One region of the Kitasatospora sp. NPDC059146 genome, then DNA from elsewhere that is predicted to be linked to it. Evidence: riboswitches for the same ligand, from Rfam matches in the RefSeq annotation. Region 1 holds a riboswitch; each other region holds the start of a gene.
The links. Region 1 has a riboswitch for cobalamin ahead of ACFXPX_RS11835 (prenyltransferase/squalene oxidase repeat-containing protein). Riboswitches for the same ligand answer to the same signal wherever they lie in the genome.

Region 2: it holds a riboswitch for cobalamin, as region 1 does, so the genes downstream of both, metE (5-methyltetrahydropteroyltriglutamate--homocysteine S-methyltransferase) here and ACFXPX_RS11835 (prenyltransferase/squalene oxidase repeat-containing protein) in region 1, are expected to answer to the same signal.
Region 3: it holds a riboswitch for cobalamin, as region 1 does, so the genes downstream of both, ACFXPX_RS23335 (HoxN/HupN/NixA family nickel/cobalt transporter) here and ACFXPX_RS11835 (prenyltransferase/squalene oxidase repeat-containing protein) in region 1, are expected to answer to the same signal.

Annotation. Positions count from the first base shown of each region.
Region 1 covers NZ_JBHZCY010000020.1:33,856-39,800, reverse strand. Annotated here, with positions in the region: gene ACFXPX_RS11850 (ABC transporter ATP-binding protein) at 1-563, opposite strand, end outside; gene ACFXPX_RS11845 (CbiQ family ECF transporter T component) at 560-1,810, opposite strand; gene ACFXPX_RS11840 (hypothetical protein) at 1,815-2,903, opposite strand; gene ACFXPX_RS11835 (prenyltransferase/squalene oxidase repeat-containing protein) at 2,900-4,456, opposite strand; cobalamin riboswitch at 4,565-4,709, opposite strand; gene ACFXPX_RS11830 (flagellar hook-length control protein FliK) at 4,858-5,355, opposite strand; gene ACFXPX_RS11825 (peptidase) at 5,385-5,945, opposite strand, start outside.
Region 2 covers NZ_JBHZCY010000045.1:41,258-47,202, forward strand. Annotated here, with positions in the region: gene ACFXPX_RS20560 (SpoIIE family protein phosphatase) at 1-2,366, shown strand, start outside; cobalamin riboswitch at 2,538-2,707, shown strand; gene metE (5-methyltetrahydropteroyltriglutamate--homocysteine S-methyltransferase) at 2,885-5,200, shown strand; gene ACFXPX_RS20570 (hypothetical protein) at 5,297-5,945, opposite strand, start outside.
Region 3 covers NZ_JBHZCY010000055.1:49,911-55,855, reverse strand. Annotated here, with positions in the region: gene ACFXPX_RS23345 (hypothetical protein) at 1-1,454, opposite strand, end outside; gene ACFXPX_RS23340 (ArsR/SmtB family transcription factor) at 1,508-1,891, opposite strand; cobalamin riboswitch at 1,973-2,167, shown strand; gene ACFXPX_RS23335 (HoxN/HupN/NixA family nickel/cobalt transporter) at 2,199-3,320, shown strand; gene ACFXPX_RS23330 (type B 50S ribosomal protein L31) at 3,393-3,641, opposite strand; gene rpmG (50S ribosomal protein L33) at 3,671-3,835, opposite strand; gene rpmB (50S ribosomal protein L28) at 4,001-4,237, shown strand; gene rpsN (30S ribosomal protein S14) at 4,237-4,542, shown strand; gene ACFXPX_RS23310 (CobW family GTP-binding protein) at 4,548-5,717, shown strand; gene rpsR (30S ribosomal protein S18) at 5,750-5,945, shown strand, end outside.

The DNA.
Region 1 (5,945 bases):
ACCAGCCGGGTGATCGCGGCCAGCACCTCCTCGGCCGCCGTCGGGTCGAGCGCGGAGGTCGGCTCGTCCAGGACCAGCACGCGGGGGTGCGCGGTGAGGACTGATCCGATGGCGACGCGCTGCTGCTGGCCGCCGGAGAGCTCGTGCAGGGCGCGGTGGCGCAGCTCGGCCAGGCCGAGCAGGTCCAGGGTCTCCTCGACCCGCTTGCGCATGACCTCCGGGGGGATCGCCAACTGCTCCATGACGTAGGCGAGTTCCTCCTCCACCGTGTCGGTGGTGAAGCCGGCCGACGGGTCCTGTCCCACGACGCCGACCACGTCGGCGAGTTCTCTCGGCGGGTGGTGGGCGGTGTCCCGGCCGTCCACGGTGACCCGGCCTCGCAGGGTGCCGCCGGTGAAGTGCGGCACGAGGCCGTTGACGGCGCCGAGCAGGGTGGACTTGCCCGCCCCGGTACGGCCGACCACCAGGCAGAGCTCGCCCTCCGGGATGTGCAGGTCGACGTCGCGCAGGACGGGCGTGCTCTCGCCGTCGTACACCACGCCGACCCGGTCGAATCGGATCACGTGCTCACCTCGGAGGTCGTGCGGTCGGTGGTGGTGGCGGCGGCGGTGGCGGTGGCGTCGTCGGGGTGCGCGGTCGGGCGCGGCCCCGGCACGGCGGTGGGTCCGGGCGTGCGGCCGGGCGGCGGCGAGACGATCCCGGCCGCGCCCGCCAGGAGCAGGGCGAGCACCGGGACGAGCGGCAGCGTCGGCCAGGTCAGCGGGTAGAGGGAGGGGTTGAGGTCGGTGGCGTCGTAGCCGACGGTGGCGGACAGCAGCACGGCGGCGGCCGCTCCGCAACCGGCCACGCCCCACTCCGCGGCCCGCCAGCGGTCCGGCCGGTAGGTGGTGCGCCGCACCCGGCGCCCGCCGAGCAGCAGACCCGCCACGCAGAGCACGGCACCCGCGAGGAAGGCGGGCAGGCCGAGCGCGGCCGGGGCCGTCCCGTCCAGCAGTCCGTACACCCCGGCGCACAGGCCGCACATGCCGAGCAGCATCAGCACCCCGGTGAGCCGGCGGGACCGGCGCGAGGCGGTGCCGGAACGCCCGTAGCCACGCGAGTCCATCGCGGCCGCGAGGCCCAGCGAACGCTCCAGCGCGTCCTCCAGGACCGGCACCACGATGCTGCGCAGGGCACGGACGCCCTTGCGCCGCCCCGCACGCAACCGCCGTGCCCGGGCGACCCGTTGGACGCTCTGCACCAGCTGGGGCGCGACACTGAGCGCCACCGTCACGGCGACGCCGAGCTCGTAGAGGGCACCGGGCAGGACGCGCAGGGCCCGCTTGGGGTTGGCGAGGGTGTTCGCGGCGCCGATGCAGCAGATCAGACAGGCCAGCCGCAGCCCGTCGAAGGCCGCGGAGAGCGTGGCCTCCAGCGAGACCGGGCCGCCGATCCGGATCCCCGCGTACCAGTCGGGGGTGGGGATGTGCGGCAGGGAGAAGAGCAGGTGGTCGTGCGGGGTGACACCGGTGGCGAAGACGCATCGGAAGACCACCCGGATCGCCACCACCGTCAGCGCCAGCCACAGGTAGTAGGTGAACCCGCGGGCCCACGGGGCCTCGCTGCGGCGGGCGGTGACCACGTAGCCGAGCACGGCGAGGACGAGCAGGAGCAGCAAGGGGTTGGTGGTGCGGCTGGCCGCGGTCGCCAGGGCGAGCGCCCAGGCCCACCAGGCCAGCGGGTGGAGGTTGCGCGGGGCGCGCCGGCCCCCGGCGCCCCGCCCGGGGCTGCGCTGCGGGGAGCCGAGGCCGCAGGTGTCTTGCGCGCTCACCGGATCACTCGGCCCGTCGGCGGCGACGGCGTGCGGCCACCACCGTGGCCACGCCCAGCGCCACGACGAGGACCGCCCCGAGCGCAGCGGGCACCATCGAACCGGAGTCGTGCGGGGCGTCGGCCACCGGGTTGGCGTCCACCACCCCGCCGGGCACGGCGGGCGCGGACGTCGCCCCGGCCGCGGCCACGGCCGTCTGCGGTGTCGGCCCGTCACTCGGGGTCTCGGTCGGCGGGGCGGTGGAGACTTCGGCCGGTACCGGCGTGGGATCGGGCGCTCCCGGCGGGGTGATGCCGTCCGCAGGAGTGGCCGCGGTACCCGTTCCCGGGGTCGCGGCGGGCGCCGGCGGACGGGTTCCGCCGGGCCGGGGTGCGGCCGGGGCCGGGGCACCCCCGGTCGAGCCGGAGCCGCCGCCACGCGTCGTACCGCTGCCGCCCGTCGTGCCCGATCCGCCCGTCGTACCGGAACCGCTCGCCGCTCCGCCGGAGCCGCCCGTCGTGCCCTGGCCCGGGTCGGCCGGCTGCCCGCCGGAACTGGGGTTGTGGGCCCGGACGCTGTCCGGCGAGAAGGTCGGACGCCCCTCGGTGCCCTCCACGTTGGTGCCGCCGTAGATCCACAGGTCGACGCTGCCGGGCTTCGGCTGGTAGAGCATCGCCCCGAGCTGGCTGTAGGACCACTCGTTCTGGCCCGGATCAGCGTGCCAGTACGACCAGTACGCGGTGGCCGGAGGTGTCAGGACGCACTTCTCCTGGTCCGGGGTCGGGAACTGCTTGCCGCCCTGGTAACCGCTGTAGCCGATCCGGCAGATGAAGGCCGGGCCGTCGTGGCCGGTGCCGGTGGTCTTCCAACCCCCTTGGTTCAGCAGGGTGTAGCCGGTGGTGGGCGTGGAGCCGCAGGAGCGCAGCAGCGGGCCGCCCCACTTGCTCAGGTCCACGGCGAGGACGACCCCGGAGGTCGGAGTGCACTGCTCCATCGGCAACGGCGCAGCGGCAGCCGGGACCACGCCCACGGCGAGGCCGCCGAATGCCAGCGCCGAGGTCAGTGCCGCCGCCCCGGACAGCCGGGCGAGCCGCTGCCCGAGTCCCCGGCTCACCGGTGACGCCCCGGGGCGGCCGTCCGGCGGCGACGGGCGACGATGACGGCAGCGGCACCGAGCGCGGTCAGCGCACCGGCGGCCGCCGTCAGCGCCAGTGCCTGGGTTCCGGTGCTCGCGAGGTGATCCGAACCGGTCTGCACCGGGACGCCTCCGGCCGCCTCGGCACCGCCATCCGTCGGGGCGTCGACGCCACCGGACGACGGCGCGCCGGTGGTCGGGCCGGGCCCGGTCGTGGTGGGCGAACCCGTCGGGGTCCCGGTGGACGTGGTCGTCGGGGTGGAGGTGCCGGTCGGGGTGGGCGTACCGGACGGAGTGGTGGAGGGAGTACCCGTCGGGGTGACCGTACTCGTCGGGGTCGGCGTGCCGGACGGCGTGGTGGACGGCGTCCCGGTCGGCGTCGGCGAGCCGCCGAGGTCGCGGGACAGCGTGCCGAAGGAGATGCCGGTGGCGCCGCCGAGCACCTGCGTGGACGCCCGGACGTCCGACCCCCGCTGCCCGGTGGAGGCGACGTTGAACCCGCCGTCACCATTCTGCTGCCCGGCGAGGAAGTCGAGCGCCTTGGCGATCTGTCCGCCGTAGGCGGCCTTGCGCAGCGTCATCCCCTGGACGGCCAGCGCGGCCGAGTTGGTGGAGTTGCCGGCCGCGCCGGGGAAGCCGCCGTCGGGCAACTGCCGTGCGGCGAGCCAGCCGAGGCCCTTCTCGACCGCCTGGGCGGCCTCGTCCCCGGGGACCAGGGCGAGGGCCATGACGGCCATGGCCGTGCTGTCCACATCCGCGTCACCGGCGGCCGGGATCAGGCTCGGCCAGGACCCGTCCGGGTGCTGGAGGCTCCTCAGGTAGCCGATCGCGGGAGCGGCACCGGTCGACTCTCCGGCCCGGAGCTGGGCCATGACGGCGAGCGCCTGGGAGAAGACCGAGGTGGCGTAGGTGTAGTTGCCCGGGGCGTCGCAGCCCGTGCTCGCGTCGGCCTTGGTGCACACCATCGCGGCGAGGGCGGCGATCAGGTCGTGGCCGCCGAAGTTCCGCGGGTTGCGGCCGACCGCCTCGGCGAGCAGCGCCTCCTTGCCGATGGACCCGCCGCCGGCGTACTCGGTGCCGATGGCGGTCCAGTCGTTGACGGTGCGCGCGCTCGCGTCCTTGCCCTGCTGGTCCAGGAAGTCGACGATCCTGCGCAGCGCGGCGTCGTCCGTACCGGTCGCGGCGAGGGCGTAGGCCCCGTCGATGGTCAGGCCGAAGTCGGCGAAGGCCGGGAACCCCTCGTAGTAGTGACCGTCCGTCAGGCGGGACGGGTCGGTGAGGTAGGCACTCCCCTTGGCGGCGTCCGGCTTCCTCCCGGCAGGCGGGGTCGGTGTGGCGGTGGGGCCGTCCGCGTCGTGCCGAGCGGTGGTGAGGTCGGCACCGGTCAGGGCCGGGATCGTCGGCCGGGCTGCCGCGCTCTCGGGGTGCCCCAGCAGGACCGTACCGCAGGCGGCGACCGCGACGGCACCGGCGACCACCAGCGAGGCGAGGTCCCGGTTTCTGTGACGTGTACGACTGCTGCTGACCCTCACGACGACTCCCTGGTCGGTCGACACGGGAGAAACGGCGCAGCCGACGGCCGCCCACGGGGAACACGGGACCGTCGAGACCACGTCGTAGTCCGCGACGACGCAAGTGCTGTGTGAACACACCCCCGGTCCAGGCATTCCGGCTCACCCACCCTCAGGTGGGTCCACGGTTGCGGGTCAGCGCCGGAGTTGGACCGGCTTCCCCTGAATGCCGAGGGCAAAAAATCGGTTCATCAGACCACGTTGACCGAAGCAGAGTCAATGAGGCGTCAGCGGTGGCCGAGCGGGAGGACCCGGGTGCGGCACCGGGGCTGACGCGCAGCGGTGGGGGGGTCACCGGTGCCCCGGCCCCTCCCGGGAGAGGAGCCGGGGCACCGGTCGGCGTCCGCGGTTCAGGACGCGGTTCAGGACGCGGTGATGCCCGGCTGGGCACCGGCGCCGAAGGACCAGCCCTCGACGTCGCCGGGTGCCGGGTTGTAGCTGCCCGCGCCCAGGTTGCTGTACGACCAGGGGCCGCCGTGCTGGGCGTGCCAGTACGACCAGTAGGCGCTGCCGGTCGGGTTGGTGCAGGTCGTCGGCAGGGCGTTGATCGTGCAGACGAAGCCCGGGAAGCGCGGGTGGAAGGAGTACGAGAAACCGGCCCCGGTCAGCGCGGCCAGGCCGCTGGCCGGGTCGCCGGGCGCACAGCCGGTCTGGACGCCGCCGCCGACGGCGGTGAAGTCGACCACGACGGTGACCCCGGTGGTGCCGGTGCAGGCGTCCGCCCGCGCCTGCGGGGCCTGGACGGCGGAGACGCCGAGCAGGCCGGCCGTGAGGGCCGCCGCAGCGGCGATCGACCCGAGCGTACGGCGGGCCGGGCGGGCACGGCGGGCCGGGCGGACCGCGGTGAAGGTGTCGGTCATCGGTGAAATCCTCCTGGAGTCAGGCTCGTTCAGCGCACGGCCGTGGGCGTGGCCGTGGCCGTGTCCGTAACCGTGGCCGGGCAGGCGAGGGTCGGGGCGCCGGGGCGTGCACCGGCGGCGGACAGCGTGGCCAGCGGGGTGCCCGCGAGGCCGAGGACGGCCTGTGCCGTGGCCCGGGCTCCGTTGCCCGCGTTGAAACCGCTCGCGTCGTAGGCGACGGCGCCGCGGACCGCCGGGTCCGCGGAGCAGTCCTGCTGGAACTTGACCAGCCGGCTCCAGCCCTTGAAGCCGGCGGCCAGGCGCCCGCCGGAGAACAGCGCCTGGGTGGCCAGGCCGGTGGTGTTGGCGTTGGAGGCGGTCGCCCCGGCGGCCGCGAACCCGCCGTCGCCGTTCTGGTGGGCGGTGAGCCAGCCGAGTCCCGTGTTCGCCTTGGCGGCGCGACCGGTGGCGGCGAGGGCCTGGACGGCGAGCGCGGTGGCGTCGGGGTCGCTGGTGCAGGCGGCCTGGCCGAAGGAGACCGGGAAGCCGCCGTCCGCGCACTGGCTGTTCGCCAGGAAGTCGACGGCCGCCGCCGGGGCGTCACCGGGCGT
Region 2 (5,945 bases), on a different contig from region 1:
ACCCGGACCCGGACCCGGACCCGGACCCGACGGCGACCGCCATGGGCCGGCTCGCCAGCACGGTGGAGTGGCTGCGCCGGGAACTCGACCAGGCCCAGGCCGACTCGGCGGGCCGCGCCGTGGTCGAGCTGGCCGTCGGCGTCCTGGTGGAACGGCTGCGCTGCGGCCCCACCGAGGCCGCCCGCCAGCTGGAGGGCCTCGCCGAGCAGGCCGGGGTGACCACCCTGGCGCTGGCCGCCGACCTGGTCAACCAGGTCGCGGCCGACCGGATCTCCGCACTCGCCCGTGACTTCGTCGCCGGTACGGCCGTCCGTACCACGGGCCCGGTCGCCCGCCGGCTGCGCAGCATCGAGGCCGACACTGTCGCGGGCGGCGACGCCGAGAGCGCGGCCCGCTCCATGCTGGAGCACGCCCTGCGGCCGCTCGGCGTGGCCGCGGTGGCCGTCTGGGCCGCCCATCCCGACCTCTCGCTCTCCCTCGCGGGCAGCGCCGGGTTCCAGCCGGAGGAGGCCCGCCGCTGGCGCCACGTACCCCCGGGCGTGCCCACGCCGGCCCGCCGGGCGCTGGACGAACGAGGCACCGTCGCCTACCCCGTGCTCGCCGACGCCTCGCTGCCCTCGATCGGCCAGCACGACGTCCGCGGCGGTCGGCTGGCCGTGCCGGCCGGGGTCGGCGGCCGGCTGATCGGCGTGCTGGAGCTCTGCTGGAACGAGGAACTCCCCGAGCGCTCCCAGCCCCTGCAACGGCAGTTCGAGGCGCTCGCCGAGGTGGCCGCCGCCACCCTGGAGTCCTGGGACGGACGGGAGTTCTCCGCCAGCGATCCCGCGGACGCCCAGTTCGACGAACTGCGGCAGCTGGCCGACGGACTGTTCGACCCCTGCCTGGTCCTGCGGCTCGCCCCGGACCACGACGGACTCCCGCCCCGGTTCGTGATCCGGCACGTCAACCCGTCCTTCGCGGACTTCGCCGGCCGGCCGACGGTGGCCATCGTGGGTCGCCGACTGCTGGAGGCCTACCCGCTGGCGGCCGCACCGGGCGGTCTGGCCGAGATGGTCGAGCACGTCTTCGCCACCGGCGAGCCCTTCCGTACCCAGGACATGCGGCTGGCCGCCCTGGTCGACGGGGTGCCGCTGACCGCCCGGGCCCAGGTGGGCATCAGCCGGCACGGCACCCACCTGGTGGTCGTCTGGCGGCTCGACGACGGTACCCCGCGGGTCGCCCGACTGCTCCAGCACGCCCAACGCCTCGGCCGCATCGGCGGCTTCGAGGAGAACCTGGCGACCCGTCGGATCGACTGGAACGAAACCCTGTTCGAGCTGCACGGGCTCGCGCCGACCGACCGGCCGATCGCCCTCGACCAGCTCGCCGAGCACGCCCACCCGGACGACCGGCAGACCATCGGCCGCTTCCTGCGGACGCTGCTGCACCACCGGCGGCCCGCCTCCACCGCCTTCCGCCTCCAGCGCGCCGACGGGGTCACCCGGCACATCCGGGTGGTGGCGGAACCGGTGCACGACCCGGACAGCGGACTGCGCGTGGTCCGCGGCGCCTACCAGGACATCTCCGCCCAGCACTGGACCGAGGTCGCCCTGGCCGCCACCCGCGACCAGCTCGCCCAGAGCGAGCAGCAGGCCGCCGAGCGCAGCCGCCTCGCCCTCCAGCTCCAGCACGCCATCATGCCGCCCGCCCGGGGGCCGCTGGACCTTCACGACCTGCACGTGGCGGTGCGCTACCGCCCCGCCGAGAAGGACCACCTGGTCGGCGGCGACTGGTACGACGCCCTCGTGCTGCCCACCGGCGACGTCCTGATCTGCGTCGGCGACGTCGCCGGGCACGGCATCGAGGCAGCCACCGGCATGGTCGCGTTGCGCAACGCCCTGCGCGGCCTGGCCGCTACCGGTGCCGGACCGGGCCAACTGCTCAACTGGCTGAACAGCGTGACCCACCACCTCACGGACAACGTGACCGCCACCGCCGTCTGCGGGCTCTACGAACCCGCCACCCGGCGGCTGCGCTGGGCCCGCGCTGGCCACCCGCCACCGGTCCTGCTGCGCGAGGGCCGGGCGCGGACCCTCCCGCAGCTCGGCGGGATCCTGCTCGGCGCCGTCGACCAGGCGGACTACCAGGAGGAGGAGATCGTGCTCCGGCCCGGGGACACCCTGGTGATGTACACCGACGGGCTGATCGAGCGCCGCGACGAGTCCCTCCAGGCGTCGCTGAGCAACCTGACGACCCTCGCCGAGCGGGCGCACCGGCTGGCCGCCGAGGGTGGGGACGGCCTCGAGGGGCACCTGGACCACCTGTTGCAGTACAGCGGTGCCGACACCGACGATGACACCTGCCTGGTCGGGGTGGCGGTCGGCTGACCCGGGCCGTCGCAGCGGCCGGAGGCTGACCCCGGTCGCAGGCCGAGGTCGTCGGCGGCTGACGTCGTCTCATCATGTGGACGGTTGTGCGGTTCTCCGACCGGAAACCGGCGGGCTGCCCGTAGGGTGGCGGGTGCAGCTGGTTCGCCCCGTCCGCCAGGCGGGGTGTCGTAAGAGGGAACCCGGTGACGCCTTTCAACTGGCCAGTCCGGGACTGCCCCGCAGCGGTGAGTGGGAACGACCGCCGTCATACGCACTGGGCCCGGTTCGGGTCTGGGAAGCGACGGCCAGTAGGTGCCGGTCCTCGAGGAGGACGGGCGGGCCCGCGAGTCCGAAGACCTGCCACTGCCCGGGTGCGACCGTTCGCGCCCGGCCATCCGGTGACCTCGAGGGCGGGTCGGCGACCACACCTGGCGGAGCCGTACCCGTGTGCGGGGGCCCGTCCGGTCCGTCGTCCCTTCGCGTCCTCGTCCCCGTCGCCGGGCACTTGAGGAACCAGACTCGCGAAGGAGAGTCCCTTGACCACGAAGTCCGCAGCCGCGGCGACCCTCGCCACCGCCCACGGCTACCCCCGCCAGGGGCGGGGCCGGGAGTTGAAGAAGGCGATCGAGGGGTACTGGAAGGGCGCCGTCACCGCCGAGGTGCTGCTGGCCACCGCCGCCGACCTGCGCCGGGGGAACTGGCAGCAGCTCGCCGACTCCGGCATCGAGGAGGTCCCGACCGGCGACTTCTCGCTCTACGACCACGTACTGGACACCACCGTGGCGGTCGGCGCGATCCCGCCGCGGCACCGGGCGGCGGTCGACGCCGACCCGCTGGACGGCTACTTCGCCATGGCGCGCGGCAACCAGGACGTCGCTCCGCTGGAGATGACCAAGTGGTTCGACACCAACTACCACTACCTCGTCCCGGAGCTGGGGCCGGATACCGCCTTCGCCGCGAACCCGGCCAAGGCCGTCGCCGAGCTCAAGGAGGCGCTCGCGCTCGGCCACGGCGCCCGTCCGGTGCTGGTCGGGCCGGTCAGCTACCTGCTGCTCGCCAAGCCGGCGCCGGGGGTGGCCCCCGACTTCCAGCCGATCACCCTGCTGGACCGGCTGCTGCCCGTCTACGCGGAACTGCTCGCGGCGCTCCGGGCCGCCGGCGCGGAGTGGGTGCAGCTGGACGAGCCCGCGCTGGTCCAGGACCGGACCCCGGCCGAGCTGAACTCCGCCGCCCGGGCCTACCGCGAGCTGGGCGCGCCGACCGAGCGCCCCAAGCTGCTGGTGGCGAGCTACTTCGACCGCCTCGGCGACGCCCTGGCGGTGCTGGCCAAGGCCCCGGTGGAGGGCCTGGCGCTGGACTTCACCGGACCGGCCGCCGCCAACCTGGCGGACCTCGCCGCCGTCGGCGGGCTGCCCGGCAAGCGCCTGGTCGCCGGGGTGATCGACGGCCGCAACATCTGGATCAACGACCTGGGCGCCTCGCTGGCCACCCTGGCCACCCTGCTCGGGCTCGCCGACCGGGTCGACGTCGCGCCCTCCTGCTCGCTGCTGCACGTGCCGATCGACGCCACCCTCGAACGCGACATCGACCCGCAGATCGCCCGCTGGCTCGCCTTCGCCAAGCAGAAGGCCACCGAGACCGCGCTGCTGGCCCGCGCCCTGCGCGAGGGCACCGGCGCGATCACCGCCGAACTCGCCGCCAACCGCGCCGACCTGGCCTCCCGCGCCACCTCGCCGATCACCCGCGACCCGGCCGTACGCGCCCGCACCGCGGCCGTCACCCCGGGCGACGCCCGGCGCGCCCAGCCCTACCCCGTACGGGCCGCGGCCCAGCGGGCCCGGCTCGCACTGCCGCTGCTGCCGACCACCACCATCGGCTCCTTCCCGCAGACCACCGAACTGCGCGTCGCCCGGGCCGACCTGACCGCCGGGCGGATCGACGCCGCCGCGTACCGGGAGCGGATGGAGGCGGAGGTCCGCGAGGTGGTCGCCTACCAGGAGAAGACCGGCCTGGACGTCCTGGTGCACGGCGAGCCCGAGCGCAACGACATGGTCCAGTACTTCGCCGAGCAGCTCACCGGCTACCTGGCCACCCGGCACGGCTGGGTGCAGTCCTACGGCACCCGCTACGTCCGGCCGCCGGTCCTGGCCGGGGACATCTCCCGCCCGCAGCCGATGACCGTCGACTGGTTCCGCTACGCCCAGGACCTGACCGACCGCCCGGTCAAGGGCATGCTGACCGGCCCGGTCACCATGCTCGCCTGGTCCTTCGTCCGCGACGACCAGCCGCTCGCCGAGACCGCCCGGCAGGTGGCCCTCGCCCTGCGCGACGAGGTCGCCGACCTGGAGGCCGCGGGCGCCGCCGTCGTCCAGGTCGACGAACCGGCCCTGCGCGAGACCCTGCCGCTGCGCGCCGCCGGCCGCCCGGCCTACCTGGACTGGGCCACCGAGGCCTTCCGGCTGGCCACCTCGGGCGTGCGCGCCGACACCCAGGTGCACACCCACATGTGCTACGCCGAGTTCGGCGCGATCATGACCGCGATCGACGAACTCGACGCCGACGTGATCTCCCTGGAGGCGACCCGTTCGCACATGGAGGTCGCCGGGGAACTGGCCTCCGCCGGGTACCCGCGCGAGGTCGGCCCGGGTGTCTGGGACATCCACTCCCCGCGGGTGCCGAGCACCGAGGAGGCCGTCGAGCTGCTGCGGGCCGGACTGGCGGCGATCCCCGCCGAGCGGCTCTGGGTCAACCCCGACTGCGGCCTCAAGACCCGCGGCTGGCCCGAGACCCGCGCCTCGCTGGAAAGCCTGGTCGCCGCCGCCCGCCGCCTGCGGGCCGAACTCGCGGGCTGATCGGGCGGGTTGATCAGATGGGCTGATCAGGCGGGCCGATCGGACGGGTTCGGGGGCGGGCGCGGCACGGCTGCCGGGCCCGCCCCCGTGGGGTGGTCAGCCCGCGCGCTGGGTGCGGGCCAGGGTGCTCGCCTCGGTGCGGCGGTCCGGGGAGGCCACGTCCACCGGGGTGCCGGCGCCCGCGCCGGGGCGTTCGGCCCAGCCGCGCAGGCGGTCGGCGAGCCGGTTCACCCGGCGGTCCTGCGGGCCGAGGGCGAGGTAGAACAGCGACTCGTCCACCTCGTCGTCGTCCCCGCCCCAGCGCACCACGCCCTGGCAGTCGGCGAGGATGTCGCGCAGCACCAGTTCCTGGTGGGCGAAGAGGCCGCCCTTGGCCGAGGCGCCGGGGCGGATGCGGACGGCGGTGCCGGAGGCGAGGTTCGACTCCGGCAGTGCCGTCCGCAGGCCGCCGATCTCCTGCCAGCCGAGCAGGTCGCCGTCGGGGAGTTCCTCCACCTCGTAGTGGAAGCGCCGGATCAGGTGGACGAGGATCTCCTCGACGTCGCCGATCCGGAGGTCGACCGAGAGCCCGGTGCCGGCGACCTGGCGGGTCCAGACGGTGGAGACGTGGTTGGCCTCCTTCTCGATCGTCCAGCCGTTGGCGCTGGTGGGGAGCTTCCGTTCGGTGAGTTCGGGGAGCCCGGGAGCCTGCGGCGGGGTGGTGCCCGGGGCGGCCGAGGCCGTGCCCGGGAGCAGGGCGGCCGTG
Region 3 (5,945 bases), on a different contig from region 1:
GCGGCCACCGCGACGGCGAGGCCGGGCAGTTCGAGGGCGGTGTCGGCGAGCCACTCGACGGCGGGGCGTTCGGCCCGGGCCTCGGTGCGGGCGAGGACTTCGGCGGTGTACCGCAGGGCGTCGCCCGGGTGGTCGTCGGTGAGGGCGTGGAAGCCGCGCGGGGTGTGGTCGTCGGGGTGGAAGGGGTAGCGCCGCAGGCTGACCTCCGTCCCCTCGCTCTTGCCCTCGACGTCGTACGCGCTGGGCCCTTCGCCGCCTCCGGGCCGGGGCGCGGGCTTGGGGTAGGGCGGCAGGACGGGTTCGCCGGCGGGCTCGTCGAGGCCGTCGAGGAAGGAGTAGAGCAGTGGGCGCAGCAGTCGGGCGGATTCGCCGCGGTGGGCGAGCGAGCGGTCGGTGATGGCCGTCAGGTCGGTGCGGTCGTCCGGGGTCCGGGCCAGGGCGAGTTCGAGTTGGGCGGCGAGGTCGCCGTCGGGGTCGAGGACGGGTGCGGCCTGGCCGAAGGCGTAGCTGGGGGACCGCGGGTCGAGTTCGGCGGCGCCGGTGGCGACGATCATCGTGGGCCGTCGCAGGGCGGCGCCGTAGAAGGAGACCGAGCCGTGGTCGCCGATCATGACGTCGGCGGCGACGAGGGCGGCCTGCCAGCCCTGGTGGGGCGGGACGAGGCGCAGGCCCATCCGCCGGGCGTCGTCGAGCAGGGCCGCCGGGTCGTGCCGGCTCCAGATGTTGGGGTGCAGCACGACGGCCACCGCGTACTCGTCGGCGGGCAGTCGGCGGACCAGCCGCTGCGGCAGGTCGGGGTGACGGCCGAATAACGAGTGCTCGCTCCAGGTGGAGTCGACGACGACGAGTCGGCGGCCGTCGACGGCGCCGAGGGCGGCGCGGTAGCCGTCGCGGGAGCGTCGGCTGCGCAGGATCCGGTCGAAGCACGGGTCGCCGACGACCTCGGCGACGTCCAGGGCCTCGGGGCAGGAGGCCCGCAGCCGGTCCAGCTGTTCGGGGTGGGAGAGGCCGAGGACGTCGACGAACACCTCTCCGCGGTGGGTGAGTTCGTTGCGGGAGAGGCCGGCGGAGCTGACCGCGTCGCCGGTGGACTCGGTGACCAGGCGGTTGTAGCCGGCACCGTGCGGGAGGACGACCAGGCGGGCGTCCAGCCGGTGCATGGAGGCGTGGACGGCGCAGGCGACGGCCAGGTCGAAGCGGTGGCGGACGGCGTCCTCCCAGTCCAGCACGGTGTAGCCGGGCAGGCCGTGGAGGTACTCGTCCAGGGCGCGGTCGGCGAAGGCGGAGCCGGGGTTGACGGTGAAGTACCGCTCGATGCCGTCCGGGTCGAGCAGGGTGAGGACGTCCAGGACCCGGGTCGCCGAGGTGAGGGTGCGGGCGACCGCCAGCACGCGGGCCTTGACCGGGCGGGTGTTCCAGCGGTCGGCGGGCCAGACGTGGGGGTGGGACGGCACATCGTGATCGTACTCACCCCGCCGCGCCCCCGGCGTGGTTTGCCGAGTGTCGGTCAGCCCGCCGCCGCGGCGGGCTCCTCGTGGTCGGCGGCGGCGCACTCGTCGAGGAGGGGGCGCAGGGCGTCGTCCACGAGCCGGTAGCGCACCACGCGTCCGTCCTTGTCGCCGGTGACCACGCCCGCCGTGCGGAGCAGTCGCAGGGCCTGGGAGACGGCCGGGTCGCGCATGCCGGTGGCGACCGCCAGGTCGCTGACGGCGAGCGGGCCGGCCCGGTGGAGGGCGAGCAGCAGGGCGAGCCGGCCGGGGTCGGAGAGCAGGGAGAACCGCTCGGCCCAGGTCCGGACGTGGGCGGTGTCCCCGATGGCGGCGATGGCCTCGCAGACCCGGTGTCCGTCGATGGTGCGGTGGCCCGCGCGGTCGGCCGGTACGAGATGCATGCGGACATTCTGGCAGCTCACGACCTGTGATCCTGGACACCTGCACAGGTGCGCAACCTTGCGAGGGTGTGGTCCTGCCCCTACGGTGTTCCCCGCCGTGGTGCTCGGGAAGACCGGTGACGGACCCTCAACAGGTCCCATTCCGGAGCGGCCCTCGCCACTGTGATCGGGGGACAGTCGTCCGGATCCACGTGCCACTGGGTGCTTCGTGCACCTGGGAAGGCGGGTCGGGAAGCCCCGTGAGCCAGGAGACCGGCCACGGCATCTCACGAAGTCATTCCACGAGGTGCTGGAGCGTGATCCGAAGATGACCCTGCCCGAAACCGCCGCGCCCGCCGAGGCGGGCCCCGCCCCCTCCGTACTGCCCACCTTCCGGTGGAAGCGCGAGGACACCCTCCGGACCGCCGGGTTGATGGGGGTGATCCTGGCCATGCACGTGGTGGCCTTCGGGACCCTCGTCTTCCTGGTCGCGCCGCACAACTACGCCGTCGGCACCCAGGTCTTCGGGGTGGGCCTGGGCATCACGGCCTACACCCTCGGCATGCGGCACGCCTTCGACGCCGACCACATCGCGGTGATCGACAACACCACCCGCAAGCTGATGGCGGACGGCAAGCGGCCGGTCTCGGTCGGCTTCTGGTTCGCGCTCGGCCACTCCTCGATGGTGGTCATCATGGCCGCCCTGGTGGCGGGCGGCGCCCAGCTGGCGAACACGCTGATGGACGACGACTCGGCCACCCACAAGTGGCTCGGGCTGGTCGGCACCACGGCCTCCGGCGCCTTCCTCTACCTGATCGGCGCGCTCAACCTGGCGGCGCTGCTCGGCATCCTCAAGGTGTTCCGCTCGATGCGGGCCGGGCAGTTCGACGAGTCGGAGCTGGAGGCGCACCTCGACTCGCGCGGCTTCATGGCCCGGATCCTGAACCGGGCGACCCGCTCGATCACCCGGCCCGGGCAGATGTTCCCGGTCGGCATGGTGCTGGGCCTGGGCTTCGACACCGCGACCGAGGTCACCCTGATGGTGATGGCCGGTTCGGGCGCGGCGGCCGGGCTGCCCTGGTACGCGATCGTCTGCCTGCCGCTGCTGTTCGCGGCCGGGATGAGCCTGTTCGACACCCTGGACGGGACGTTCATGAACTTCGCGTACCAGTGGGCCTTCTCCAACCCGGTGCGCAAGGTGTACTACAACCTGACCATCACCGGGCTGTCGATCGCGGTGGCCTTCATCATCGGCACCATCGAGCTGGTCGGCGTGCTGCACGAGAAGCTCGACCTGACCGACCCGGTGACCGGGTTCATCGCGGACATCTCGCTGGACAACGTCGGCTACGCGATCGCCGGGCTGTTCGTGGTGGTGTGGGCGATCGCCATCGCGTACTGGAAGCTGGCGGGCGTCGAGAAGCGCTGGACGCCCACGCAGCAGCAGTAGCGGTGGCGGCAGTGCCCGCGCGTCGCGAACGGCGCCTCCCCGAGCCGGGGAGGCGCCGTTCGCGTTCCGCCGTCAGTGCCGGTCGCCGTAGCGGCGGCGGAACTGCTCGACCCGGCCGGCGGTGTCGAGCACCCGGGACTGGCCGGTGTAGAAGGGGTGGCTCGCCGAGGAGATCTCGACGTCGATCACCGGGTAGGTGTTGCCGTCCTCCCACTCGACCGTGCGGTCACCGGTGACCGTGGAGCGGGTGAGGAAGGCGAGGCCGCCGACCTTGTCGCGGAAGACGACCGGGCGGTAGGCGGGGTGGATTCCGGGCTTCATGGCTGGGCTCCTCCGAGGGGTTCGTGCGGTCAGCGCTCTTCGCGGAAGTCGACGTGCCGGCCCGCGACCGGGTCGTACTTGCGCAGGACCATCCGGTCCGGGTCGTTGCGGCGGTTCTTGCGGGTCACGTACGTGTAGCCGGTGCCGGCGGTGGAGCGGAGCTTGATCACGGGGCGCAGTTCGCTGCGGGCCATCGGGCGTCCTCCTGGGGTCTCGGGCCCGTGGACCCTCGGGGTCCGGGGGCCTCCGGGTGCGGGGTTCGCGGGGATGGATCGGAACCGTACACCGAAATGGATGTCATTTTCATCTGGTGTAACGTGACCTCCGTCCTGCCCATTCCCGGACGCCAGGGAGCACCCATGTCCGCCCACTGCCGGCTCACCGGCCGCCGGCCCGGCTTCGGCAACGCGATCTCGCACTCGCACCGCCGCACCCCGCGCCGCTTCGACCCCAACATCCAGCGCAAGCGCTACTGGCTGCCCAGTGAGGGCCGGTACGTCCGGCTGGTGCTGAGCGCCAAGGGGATCAAGACCGTCGACACGATCGGCGTCGAGGCCGCCGTCGCCCGCATCCGCGCCCGAGGGGGGAAGGTCTGATGGCCAAGCAGAGCAAGATCGCCAAGAACGAGCAGCGGCGAGTGATCGTCGCCCGCTACGCCCAGCGCCGGGCCGAACTCAAGCGGCTCATCGCCCACCCCGGCACCGCCCCCGCCGAGCGCGCCGCCGCCCAGGCCGAACTCGCCCGCCAGCCCCGCGACGCGAGCCCCACCAGGGTCCGCAACCGCGATGCCGTCGACGGCCGGCCGCGCGGCTACCTGCGCGCCTTCGGCCTCTCCCGGGTCAACCTGCGCGTCCACGCCCACGCCGGACACCTGCCGGGCGTGCGCAAGGCGAGCTGGTGAGCGGCATGGACGGCACCAGGCTCCCGGTGGTGGTGGTCGCCGGGCTGCACCCGGACGAACGCCGGTCCGCCGTCGAGGAGTTGACGGCCGCCGCGGTGGACGCCGTGGTGCTGCGGCACGACCTGCGGGACGCCGCGCGCGGCCTGGTCCACCGCGAACTGCGGGACGCCGGCGGGGCGTTCGACACCGGCTCGGTCCCGCTGGTGAACGACTGCCCGTGCTGCGCCCTGCGCGAGGACCTGCTGCCCCGGCTGCTGGAACTCGCCGACGGCGGCCGGTACGGGCTCGCGGTGGTCGAACTCTGGGGCGGCAGCGACCCGCACCCCGCGGTCGAGGTGCTCGCCGGGGGCGAGGTGGACGGCCGCCCCCTGGCGGAGGCGATCGAACTCGCGGGCGTGGTCACCGCCGTCGACCCGGACCGGCTGGTCGGCGAACTCTCCGTGCCCGACGAGCTGGTGGAGCACGGGCAGCACACCGCCGCCCGGGACGAACGCACCCGCGCCGAGGCGCTCGCCCACCAGGTCGAGTACGCCACCACGCTCGCCGTGCCGCGCGCCACCGCGCACGCGCCGGGGCTCGCGCTGCTGCGCCAGCTCCACCCGACCGCCCGGGTGGTCCGGCTCGGCACCGGTGCGCTCGCCCGGGCCGCCCTCGGCGGCTTCGACGTGGCCGCCGCGCGCGACCGCGTCAACCCGGCGATCGCGCTGCTCCCCCAGGAGAGCGACGAGGCCGGGGTGAGCACCCTGGTCTGGGAGCGCCGCCGGCCGCTGCACCCGGAACGGCTGCACCGGGCCCTCGAACTGCTCGTCCCGGCCGCCCAGCGCAGCCGCGGCAGGTTCTGGCTCGCCAACCGGCCCGACCTGATGCTCGCCTGGGACGCGGCCGGGGCCAACCTCGCGGTCGAGGAGTGCGGGCCCTGGCTGATCGCCCTGCCCGACGCCGCCTGGGACCTCTACCCGCCGGCCCGCCGCGCCGCGGCCGCCCTCGACTGGCACCCCCTGCACGGGGACCGGGTGCAGCAGCTCAGCTTCACCGCGGAGGGGTTGGACGTCGACGGCCTCACCGAACTGCTCGACTCCTGCCTGCTCACCGACACCGAACTCGCCGCCGGCGAACCCGGCTGGAAGGCCCTCCCGGACGGCTTCCGGGACCTCCTCGACCCCGTCCACCACTGACCGACACCGCCCACCACCGCAAGGGAGCACCCGTGCGCAACCGCACCGCCGCGCCGAAGGCCCGGCCCAACCCGCTGGTCGCGGCCGGCATCGAGTACGTCGACTACAAGGACACCGACCTGCTGCGCCGCTTCGTCTCCGACCGCGGCAAGATCCGCAGCCGGCGGGTCACCCGGCTCACCGTCCAGCAGCAGCGGGCGGTGGCCCGGGCGGTCAAGAACGCCCGCG